DNA from 4 places in the Leisingera sp. ABD4_442 genome. Region 2 is predicted to be linked to each of the others. Evidence: riboswitches for the same ligand, from Rfam matches in the RefSeq annotation. Region 2 holds a riboswitch; each other region holds the start of a gene.
The links. Region 2 has a riboswitch for cobalamin ahead of ACXAHG_RS10075 (DUF4198 domain-containing protein). Riboswitches for the same ligand answer to the same signal wherever they lie in the genome.

Region 1 (2,194 bases), on a different contig from region 2:
CGCCTTCACCCCGGCGCGGAACGGGTGTTTGATCTGGCCCATCTCGGTCACCAGATCGGCGATCTCGATCAGCTCCTCCTTGGCGTTGCGCCCCGTCAGCACCACATGGGTCATCGGCGGTTTCTGCTCCACCAGGAACTCCAGCACCTCCTCAAGGTCCAGATATTCATAGCGCAGCGCGATGTTGATCTCATCCAGCAGCACCATGGTGTTGCGCTCGTCCAGGATCATCTCCTTGGCCTTCTCCCAGCCCTTCTGGGCGGCAGCGATATCACGCGCCTTGTCCTGGGTCTCCCAGGTAAAGCCCTCGCCCATCGCGTAGAACTGGCAGAGATCGCTGAAGTTCTCCTCGATCAGAGTGCGTTCGCCGGTCTGCCAGGCGCCCTTGATGAACTGCACCACCGCAGACGGCATCCCATGGGCAATGCAGCGCATGATCATGCCAAAGCCCGATGAGGATTTTCCTTTGCCCGGCCCGGTGTGGACGATGATCAGTCCCTTCTCGCCCTCCTTGGTCTTCATCATCCGGTCGCGCGCGGCCTTCTTCTTAGCCATCTTCGAGGCGTGACGGGCGGCTTCTTCTTCTGAAATGCCGGTTTCAGACTTTTCGCTCATAGGGGCTCTCCAGCTGTTTGACCCCATGTCTTGACAAAGAAGCCCGCCATAGCGCAAGGGGGTTCCGCTGGTTCCTGTGAAAACAGGCGAAGAGGGAATGTGAAGGCCTGCTCAGGCTGAAGCACAGCCGCCCCCGCGACCGTGACCGGATGAGGCCGCCATGCCACTGGGAGATATCCCGGGAAGGCAGGATGGCCGGCAAGGCGAACGCCTTGGCATCCGCAAGCCGGGAGACCTGCCAGCGACGACGAGATCAACGGGCAGACGGGGTGTTCTGCAACCGGGTGAGGGGCTGGCACGACACTGCCCCTTTCTGGCCATCCCGCACGCCCTGCCGCGACAGGAGACGCGCTGATGGCTGACGATATGGCAGGCAAGACTGCCAGCACCCAGGGACCGGTCACGCTGACCGTTTGCCTCACCTGCCGCCGCGAGGGCGCCGATCCCGAGGCCGCACGCCCCGGCGCCATCCTGCACGCAGCGCTGGAAGAGGCCGGAATGCCCGAAGGCGTCCGTTTGCGGGGCGTGGAATGCCTGTCCTCCTGCAAACGCGGCTGCGCTGTTGCGCTGGTCGGCGGCGAAGAACGCTGGACCTATGTCTATGGCGACCTGGACCCAGACCAGCATGTCCCCGAGATCCTGGAAGGCGCAGCCGCCTATGCCGCCACCGCTGACGGCGTCGTGCCCTGGCGCGAGCGCCCGCAGACCTTCCGCAAGCAATCCGTTGCCCGCATCCCGCCGGCCAAGTTCTTCTCCCAGGAGTAAACATGAGCGACCTCAATAAGATCCCCGTCACCGTCATCACCGGCTTCCTCGGTGCAGGCAAGACCACCCTGATCCGCCACCTGATGCAGAACCCGCAGGGCAAGCGCCTGGCGGTTGTGGTGAACGAGTTCGGCACCGCCGGTGTCGACGGCGACATCCTGAAATCCTGCGCCGATGACAATTGCCCGGCCGAAAACATCATGGAGCTGGCAAACGGCTGCATCTGCTGCACCGTGGCCGATGACTTCATCCCCACCATCGAGCAGCTGATGGACCTGCCGGAAAAGCCGGATCACATCGTGATCGAAACCTCCGGCCTGGCCCTGCCCAAACCGCTGCTGAAAGCGTTTGACTGGCCCGCGATCCGCTCGCGCATCACCGTTGACGGCGTGATTGCGCTGGCCGATGCAGAGGCCGTTGCCAAAGGCCAGTTCGCCCCCGATCTGGACGCGGTTGCCGCCCAGCGCGAAGCAGATGAGAGCCTGGACCACGAAACTCCGCTCAGCGAAGTCTTCGAAGACCAGGTCTCCTGCGCCGACATCGTGCTTCTGTCCAAGGCCGACCTGGCCGGCGACGAAGGCGTCGAGAAGGCCCGCGCCGTGATCGAGGCCGAGGCGCCGCGCAAGCTGCCGATCCTGCCGATGAGCGAAGGCGTCATCGACCCGCGCATCATCCTAGGGCTCGAGGCGGCTGCCGAGGACGATCTGGACGCCCGCCCCAGCCACCACGACGGCCATCACGACCACGAGCATGACGATTTTGAAAGCATCGTTGTCGAAATGGGCGAAGTCTCCGATCCGGAAGCGCTGCAAAA
Region 2 (2,194 bases):
GTGAACTGAATGTTGCCGTGGCGCCGTTTCGCAGCCAGGTGCCGGAGCTGGAGTATTCAGAACTGTGCTGTGAGGAGCACAAGCTTTACTGCGCGCAGAAGCATCCTTTGTTTGCTGTACCGGACAGTGAAATCAGTCTTGAAACCATCGGGCAGTATCCGTTGTGCCAGCGCTCTTATGACATGCTGGTTTCACCGAAACTTGGATCGCCGGAACCAACGGCGGTTGTGGCCAACATGGAGGCCATGGCGATGCTCATTGAAACCGGTCATTTTCTGGGGCCGCTGCCCACACATTTTGCCTGCAGGCGGGTTGCAGACGGCAGGTTTCGGGAAATCAGGAACAGCCAAATGCAATGGACCTCAACCTTTTATCTCGCAACGCGCCGTGTTCATGTGCTGAGACATGCCGTGGAGCTGTTCGCCCAAGACCTGCAGAACGCTTGCCTTGCTGAAAGCAAGCCGCAGGCATGAGGCAAGACGAAGCACGTCTGCTTGCCGGCTGCAAACTTACAGAAGGAGACAGTGCCTGCAGCGCCGGTGCGGTCAGGTGAACGTGTTACGATTCTCTTGACTCAGAAAATCCGTTTTGCCATTCAGCCAAAGTGACCGGTTCCGCGAGTGTTTCAATGCGCAGCGGAAGAAATAGGGAACACGGTGCGGCGTACCCAAAAGGGACCAAATCCGTGACTGCCCCCGCAACTGTGAGCGGTGAGTGACGCTGAACATGCCACTGGGAACTGTCCCGGGAAGGCCAGCCGAACCAGGACCCGCGAGTCAGGAGACCTGCCGGACGCGAGGAATGGGACTCTGCTTGCAGAGGCCCTCTCTTCTTTTTCAAACCGGACGCCGGGGTGCGCGTCTGGCCCGGGCGTTGTTTCGACAATTCCGTGCCGCTACTCCCCGTTGTTCATTCCTGATTGCAGGTGCGCCTGCGTCGTCGAATGAGGACGAAATGAAACTGAACTACCTGGCCGCTGCTCTGGCCGTTTCCCTGCCGGTTACCGCATCGGCGCATTTCCAGCTGAACTACACTGAACAAGCGCTGATCGAGAAGCCCGGCGATGTCCCGATGGGCCTGGTGTTCTGGCACCCGATGGCGAACGGCCATGCGATGGACATGGGCAAGCCGGAAGAGTTTTTCATGATCCACAAGGGTGAGAAGACCGACCTGACGGACCGCCTGGAGCTCGCCACCTTCAAGGGCGTTGAAAACGAAGCCTCGGCCTATAAGGCCTCGGTGCCGGTGAAACGCTCGGGCGACTATGTCGTGGTGACCGTGCCCGCGCCTTACTACGAGGAAAGCGAGGACATCTACATCCAGCAGATCGCCAAGGTCGTGCTGAACCGCAACACCCTGCCCACCGACTGGGACCAGCCGGTTGGCCTGGCCACCGAGATCCTGCCGCTGAACAAACCCTACAACGTCATCGTCGGCTCCACCTTCTCGGGTCAGGTTCTGGCCGACGGCAAGCCGGTTGCCGGTGCCGAGATCGAGATCGAATTCATGGCGGCTGAGCCGGATCTCGAGAAATTCTCCACCACCAGCCCGACCGTGGGCGAGATGCCGGGTGGTGCGATTGTTGCCATCGCCGACCAGAACGGCGTGTTCTCCTTCGGTATCCCGAAAGCGGGCTACTGGGGCTTTGCGGCTCTGGGCTCGGGCCCGGCGACCGAGCATGAGGGTAAGGAACTCAGCCAGGATGCTGTGCTGTGGATCCACGCTGAAGAGCTGAAGTGAGACTGACCCCATGCATATCGTAGACGGCGCACTGTCGAACCCGGTTGTGATCGGCGGCGCGGTTGCCGCCGTCGGCGGTATTGCCATGGGTCTGCGCAGCCTGCCGCTGGAGCGTATTCCGGCGGCGGGGGTGCTTTCGGCCAGTTTCTTTGTGGCCTCGCTGATCCATGTCCCGATCGGTCCCAGTTCGGTTCACCTGATCCTGAACGGGCTGGCCGGGCTGGTGCTGGGCTGGGCCGCCTTCCCGGCCCTATTTGTCGGCCTCTTGCTGCAGGCGGTGTTCTTTGGTTTTGGCGGGCTGACCGTCTTGGGCGTGAACGCTGTGAACATTGCCTTGCCAGCGGTTCTGGTCGGATTGATTTTCCGGCCGCTGCTGGCGCGCGGCTCGCCGCTGCAAGGGGCGGTCTGGGGCGGCATCGGCGGCGGGCTGGCGATTGCTCTGACGACGCTTGCC
Region 3 (2,194 bases), on a different contig from region 2:
GGAGGGAAGGGGGAAATGCGGGGGAAGTGCAGGGGCGCGGCGTCCAGGGAGGCGGTATGCAAACTGAAGACACTTCAAAGCCAGCGGTGCAGGAGACTGCCGCGCAGGCCGGCCTGACCATCCACGCGCTGTCAGCGGGCGGCGGCATTCTGGCGCTGTGCCGGCTGCCGGGCGGCGCCGGCGATTACCGCAGCGACCTGATCCAGATCTATCAATGGAAGCCGGGGCTGGTGATCTCGATGACCACCGAGGCCGAGCATGTGGCCGCCGGAGTGCCGCGGCTGGGCGTCGACATCCAAAGCATGGCCTGCCGCTGGCTGCATTTGCCGGTGCCGGATTTCCAGGTGCCGCCACCGGCAGTGAATGCAAAATGGGCCGCCGCCAGCCAGTCGGCGCGGCAGGCGCTGGCAGGCGGCGGACGGGTGCTGGTGCATTGCAAGGGCGGCTGCGGGCGCTCCGGCATGGCGGTGCTGCGGCTGATGATCGACTGCGGCGAGGACCCGGTCCAGGCGCTGGCGCGGCTGCGCTCGGTGCGGCCCTGTGCGGTGGAGACTGAGGCGCAGCTGGATTGGGCCTGCGCAGGGCAGGGTGTCAAACACTGAGGGCCGCGCCTGACCCTGGGTGGGTGCGAAGCGTCCTCCCGTTTTGCCGGAGGCAAACCTTTGGTTTGACGGGGAGGGGCGGGCGCTGCCCGGCGGTGCCGCCGGGCGGATCACTTGCAGTCTGGAATTCTTATAGCGCCAGCATCTGCTCTGCCTGATGCGCCTCTGCCGTTTTCGGCAGCGCCTCCATCAGCGCGCAAGGGCGGGCGTCCAGTTTCGAGGCAGCAAAGCCGGTGCCGTCGCGGCTGAGGATCGCATCGGCAAACCGGTCCAGCCCCTCACGCGGCGCGTCCTCCCCGACACCGCAGAACAGCCGGATCCGGTCATGGCTGGCTACGAACTGCGCCGGGCAGTTGCGCGGGCAGCCGTCCAGCGCGCTGGTGCCAGTGATTTCAAAATCCTCCTGGGTCAGCGGCTTGGCCTTGGTCATCGCCTCGGCCAGCTTGGCGATCATCCGCTCTGCCGCGGGGCAGGGTTTCCCGAGGTATTTGCAATCCGTTGCCGCATAGAAATGCGTCTGGTCCGTCCACATCATGTTTGCGCCCTCCGCGCGTGGTGCGGGGAGTTCTGGGGACAAGAGACCGGATGAGAAAGCGGAAAGCCCCGCGGTGCCATCAGACCCTGTCCGGACACCCCGCCCGGGTTCGAGTTTCATATCCGATGGCAGGTCTCCTGACTTGCGGGTCGCAGCTTTCCCGATCCTTCCCGGCCTCTTTGAGGGCCAGTGGCTCTATCGGGGTCGCTCGCCGCTTACAGTTGCGGGGGCAGTCGCGGAATTGGCCTTGCGCAGGGCGGGGCCGCACCGTGTTCCCTTTTCATCCCGGACACAAGATTCTGTGGCGCGGGAACCATCGCCACAATCGGTAGCGGTTGGATCCCTGAGTCGTCAATCGTTTTTCTGCAGCTGCATTGGGTTTGGCTGGGGTCTGTGCATCTGCAGGTGCAGCCCCCGGATCACATCCGAATCGCGCCGCACCCGGGCCAGCTGCCAGCCGCCTTGCAGCAGGATATAGAAATTCTCGGCAGCGGCGCGGGCCTCAGCCTCAGGCAGGCCCAGGCGCCGGGCATGGGCTGCGGTCCCGGTGATCCAGCCCTCGAACAGCTTGGCGGCGTGCTGGTGGAAAGCCTCGTTCTCCGGCCCTTCGAACAGGGTGGCAGAGACCGGGCAGCCGCTCCATTTGCCCTGTTTGTCGAACAGTTTCGCCAGTTTGTAGCAGACCGTCTTGGCGCCGTCCTGAAAGGTCGGCGCAGGGGTGAAGGAAGCGTCGATCAGTGCTTGCATCTGCTCTGATGCCCAGTCCGCTGCGGCCAGCGCAAGGTCCGATTTGCCGTTTGGGAAATGGTGGTAGAGCGAGCCCTTGGGCGCCTCCGCCGCGGCCAGCAATTCTGCCAGGCCGGTGCCGCTGTAGCCCTTGTTGCGGAACAGCCCGGCAGCCGCGCGCAGCAGCCGCTCGCGGGTGGGGACGGGGCCGTCCGGGGCGGCAGAAGGTGTCGTCACGTCAGTCATGACGGCAGGTTGACAGCATTAGACCGATTGGTCCAGAGGTGGAGTAGACCAATTGGTCTAGGAGGGTGCCATGCTCGACAGCCAT
Region 4 (2,194 bases), on a different contig from region 2:
GCGTTGCGCAGCAGCGCCTGCAGAACCACGCCCGTCACCGCCAGAGCTGCCCCGCAGGCCGCAGCCACCAGCGCCCGCGGCAGCCGGTAGCTCCAGATGATGCCCTGATCCACCGGATCCACCGGCAGCCCAGCACCCGCCAGCTTGTTGGCCAGAACCGACAGGACAAGGTCAGGCGCAAGCGCGGTCTCGCCGATCATTGCGCCTGCCAGAACCGCCGCAGCCAGCACCGGCAAAGCCAGGCAAGCGCCCCGGACGCTTTGCCACGCTAGTGCGGCGGCTGCGCTCATTCGCCGTTGCCGATCGCGCTGAGTTCAGCTGCCAGGTCCTCCAGCGCCGGGATCGCGCGGATGGTGGCATCCATGGCCTGGGCATCCATCACCACGATACGGTTGTTCTTGACCGCGTCCATCTGGCTGGCGACCGGGTCATTGCGCAGGAAGTCCAGCTTTTTCTCGTAGTCATCCGCGGCAAAGCGGCGGCGGTCCATGCGGGCAATCACGATCACCGTCGGGTTCGCCTTGGCGATGGTTTCCCAGCCAACGGTCGGCCATTCCTCGTCCGTTTCGATGACGTTCTTCAGGCCCAGCTGCTGCATCATGTAGCCCGGCGCGCCCTTCTGGCCGGCCACAAATGGATCGCTCTCCATTTCCGGCGAAGAGAACCAAAACACGGCGGAGGCGCCGTCCAGTGCAACCTCCTGCGCCTTGGCAACAGCAGCGGCTTCGCGCGCCTTGTAGTCGGCAACCAGTTCTGCGCCCTTTTCAGCCTCGCCAAAGATCGCCGCCAGTTCCTCGATGCCCTGGTAAAGGCTCTCGGTGGTGAACATCTGGGTCCTCGTGCCGTCACCGCCGGTGGTGTTGTCTTTGCCGACGCAATCCGCGGGCATCACATAGGTCGGGATGCCGAGGTCATGGAACTGCTCGCGCTTGGCAACGATACCTTCGGGGCCGACATGCCATTCATACTGTGCCGCGACCAGACCGGGGCGCTTGGCCACCACGCTTTCAAAGCTCGGGTCGTTGTCTGCCAGGCGTTCGACCTTGTCGTTCAGCTCAGCATATTCGGGCAGCACATCGTTGAACCAGACCGAGGTGCCCAGCACCTTTTCGCCCAGGCCCAGCGCATAAAGCACTTCGGTGGCGGCCTGGCCGACGGTCACGGAGGAGGCAACCGGCGCCTCGAATGTGACGGTCTCGCCGCAGTTCTGAATGGTCAGCGGAAAGTTTTCGCTGGCGGCGGCAGCCTGTGCAGCAGCAACGAAAGAAAGGCCCATCAGGCCGGAACGCAGAAACATGATTTCGATCTCCATGTGTCAATGACCGGAGAACGGGTGAAAGGGTATTGACCGCTAAGGCAGGAGGTCAGCCCCCCATCGCGTCACCGTCCAGCGGCGGCGCATCTTACCGGCAACCTCCCCGGACAACCCCGTCCGGTGTGCTTCAGTTTTCACCGGCAGGTCTCCTGACTGGCGGGTCATTGCCTGCGCCGTCTTCCCGGGCCGTTGAGGTCCAGTGACATCATGGCGCAGCACTCGCCGCCTACAGTTGCGGGGGCAGTTCCGTTTGGCGCCGGTTGGCGCCGCGGATTCCCTCTTAGCCCTTTCGGGACCGGTAAATCGCCCGTAGCGCATCGCTTCCGTTGCGGCAAGAAAAAGTTGCGGTCCCTGCCACAATCCTGCGGGCAAAACATCTTCGCCCCCGGTGGCGTCTACCGGCCATTGAGTGATGCGATCTTATTGGTATCCTGTGAGCCGTATGACCCGGCCCCGTCTCCATATCCGTTCCGCTGCGGCAGCTGACCTGCCGCAAATCGCTGCCTTGCATACAGAGAGCTGGCAGTCCGCCTATGCCGGTGATTTCCCGCAGGCGCGGCTGCACGGGGAGATTAGCAGCCAGCTTTTGCGCAAATGGCAGGCTTACCGGCCGGAACCGGGGGATATTCTCTTGATCGCGGAACACGCCGGACACCCCGCCGGGCTGCTTGGTTTTTGCGCCGTCTGGTGCCGGCCGGAACCCTATCTGGACAATCTGCATGTCTCTCCGGCGGCACAGGGGTCAGGTGCTGGCAGCAGCCTGTTCCGGGCCGCGGTGCAACAGTTGCTTTCCAAGGACCAGCGCAGCCTGTCCCTGACTGTGTTTCAATCCAATCAGCGGGCACGGGCGTTTTATGCAGGGCTGAACGGCCAGGAGAC

Region 1: linked by a shared signal. The riboswitch ahead of ACXAHG_RS12440 (DUF1636 family protein) and the one ahead of ACXAHG_RS10075 (DUF4198 domain-containing protein) in region 2 are both predicted to bind cobalamin.
Region 3: linked by a shared signal. The riboswitch ahead of ACXAHG_RS17560 (hypothetical protein) and the one ahead of ACXAHG_RS10075 (DUF4198 domain-containing protein) in region 2 are both predicted to bind cobalamin.
Region 4: linked by a shared signal. The riboswitch ahead of ACXAHG_RS08925 (ABC transporter substrate-binding protein) and the one ahead of ACXAHG_RS10075 (DUF4198 domain-containing protein) in region 2 are both predicted to bind cobalamin.

What each region holds. Positions count from the first base shown of each region.
Region 1 is NZ_JBSWYB010000014.1:189-2,382, forward strand. Features, by position in the region: gene cobO (cob(I)yrinic acid a,c-diamide adenosyltransferase) at 1-615, opposite strand, end outside; cobalamin riboswitch at 667-872, shown strand; gene ACXAHG_RS12440 (DUF1636 family protein) at 970-1,380, shown strand; gene cobW (cobalamin biosynthesis protein CobW) at 1,383-2,194, shown strand, end outside.
Region 2 is NZ_JBSWYB010000010.1:16,152-18,345, reverse strand. Features, by position in the region: gene ACXAHG_RS10080 (LysR family transcriptional regulator) at 1-473, shown strand, start outside; cobalamin riboswitch at 593-807, shown strand; gene ACXAHG_RS10075 (DUF4198 domain-containing protein) at 955-1,740, shown strand; gene cbiM (cobalt transporter CbiM) at 1,751-2,194, shown strand, end outside.
Region 3 is NZ_JBSWYB010000028.1:44,531-46,724, forward strand. Features, by position in the region: gene ACXAHG_RS17555 (protein-tyrosine phosphatase family protein) at 57-602, shown strand; gene ACXAHG_RS17560 (hypothetical protein) at 733-1,137, opposite strand; cobalamin riboswitch at 1,248-1,470, opposite strand; gene ACXAHG_RS17565 (TetR/AcrR family transcriptional regulator) at 1,489-2,109, opposite strand; gene ACXAHG_RS17570 (alpha/beta hydrolase family protein) at 2,180-2,194, shown strand, end outside.
Region 4 is NZ_JBSWYB010000008.1:74,027-76,220, forward strand. Features, by position in the region: gene ACXAHG_RS08920 (FecCD family ABC transporter permease) at 1-290, opposite strand, end outside; gene ACXAHG_RS08925 (ABC transporter substrate-binding protein) at 287-1,297, opposite strand; cobalamin riboswitch at 1,438-1,630, opposite strand; gene ACXAHG_RS08930 (N-acetyltransferase family protein) at 1,758-2,194, shown strand, end outside.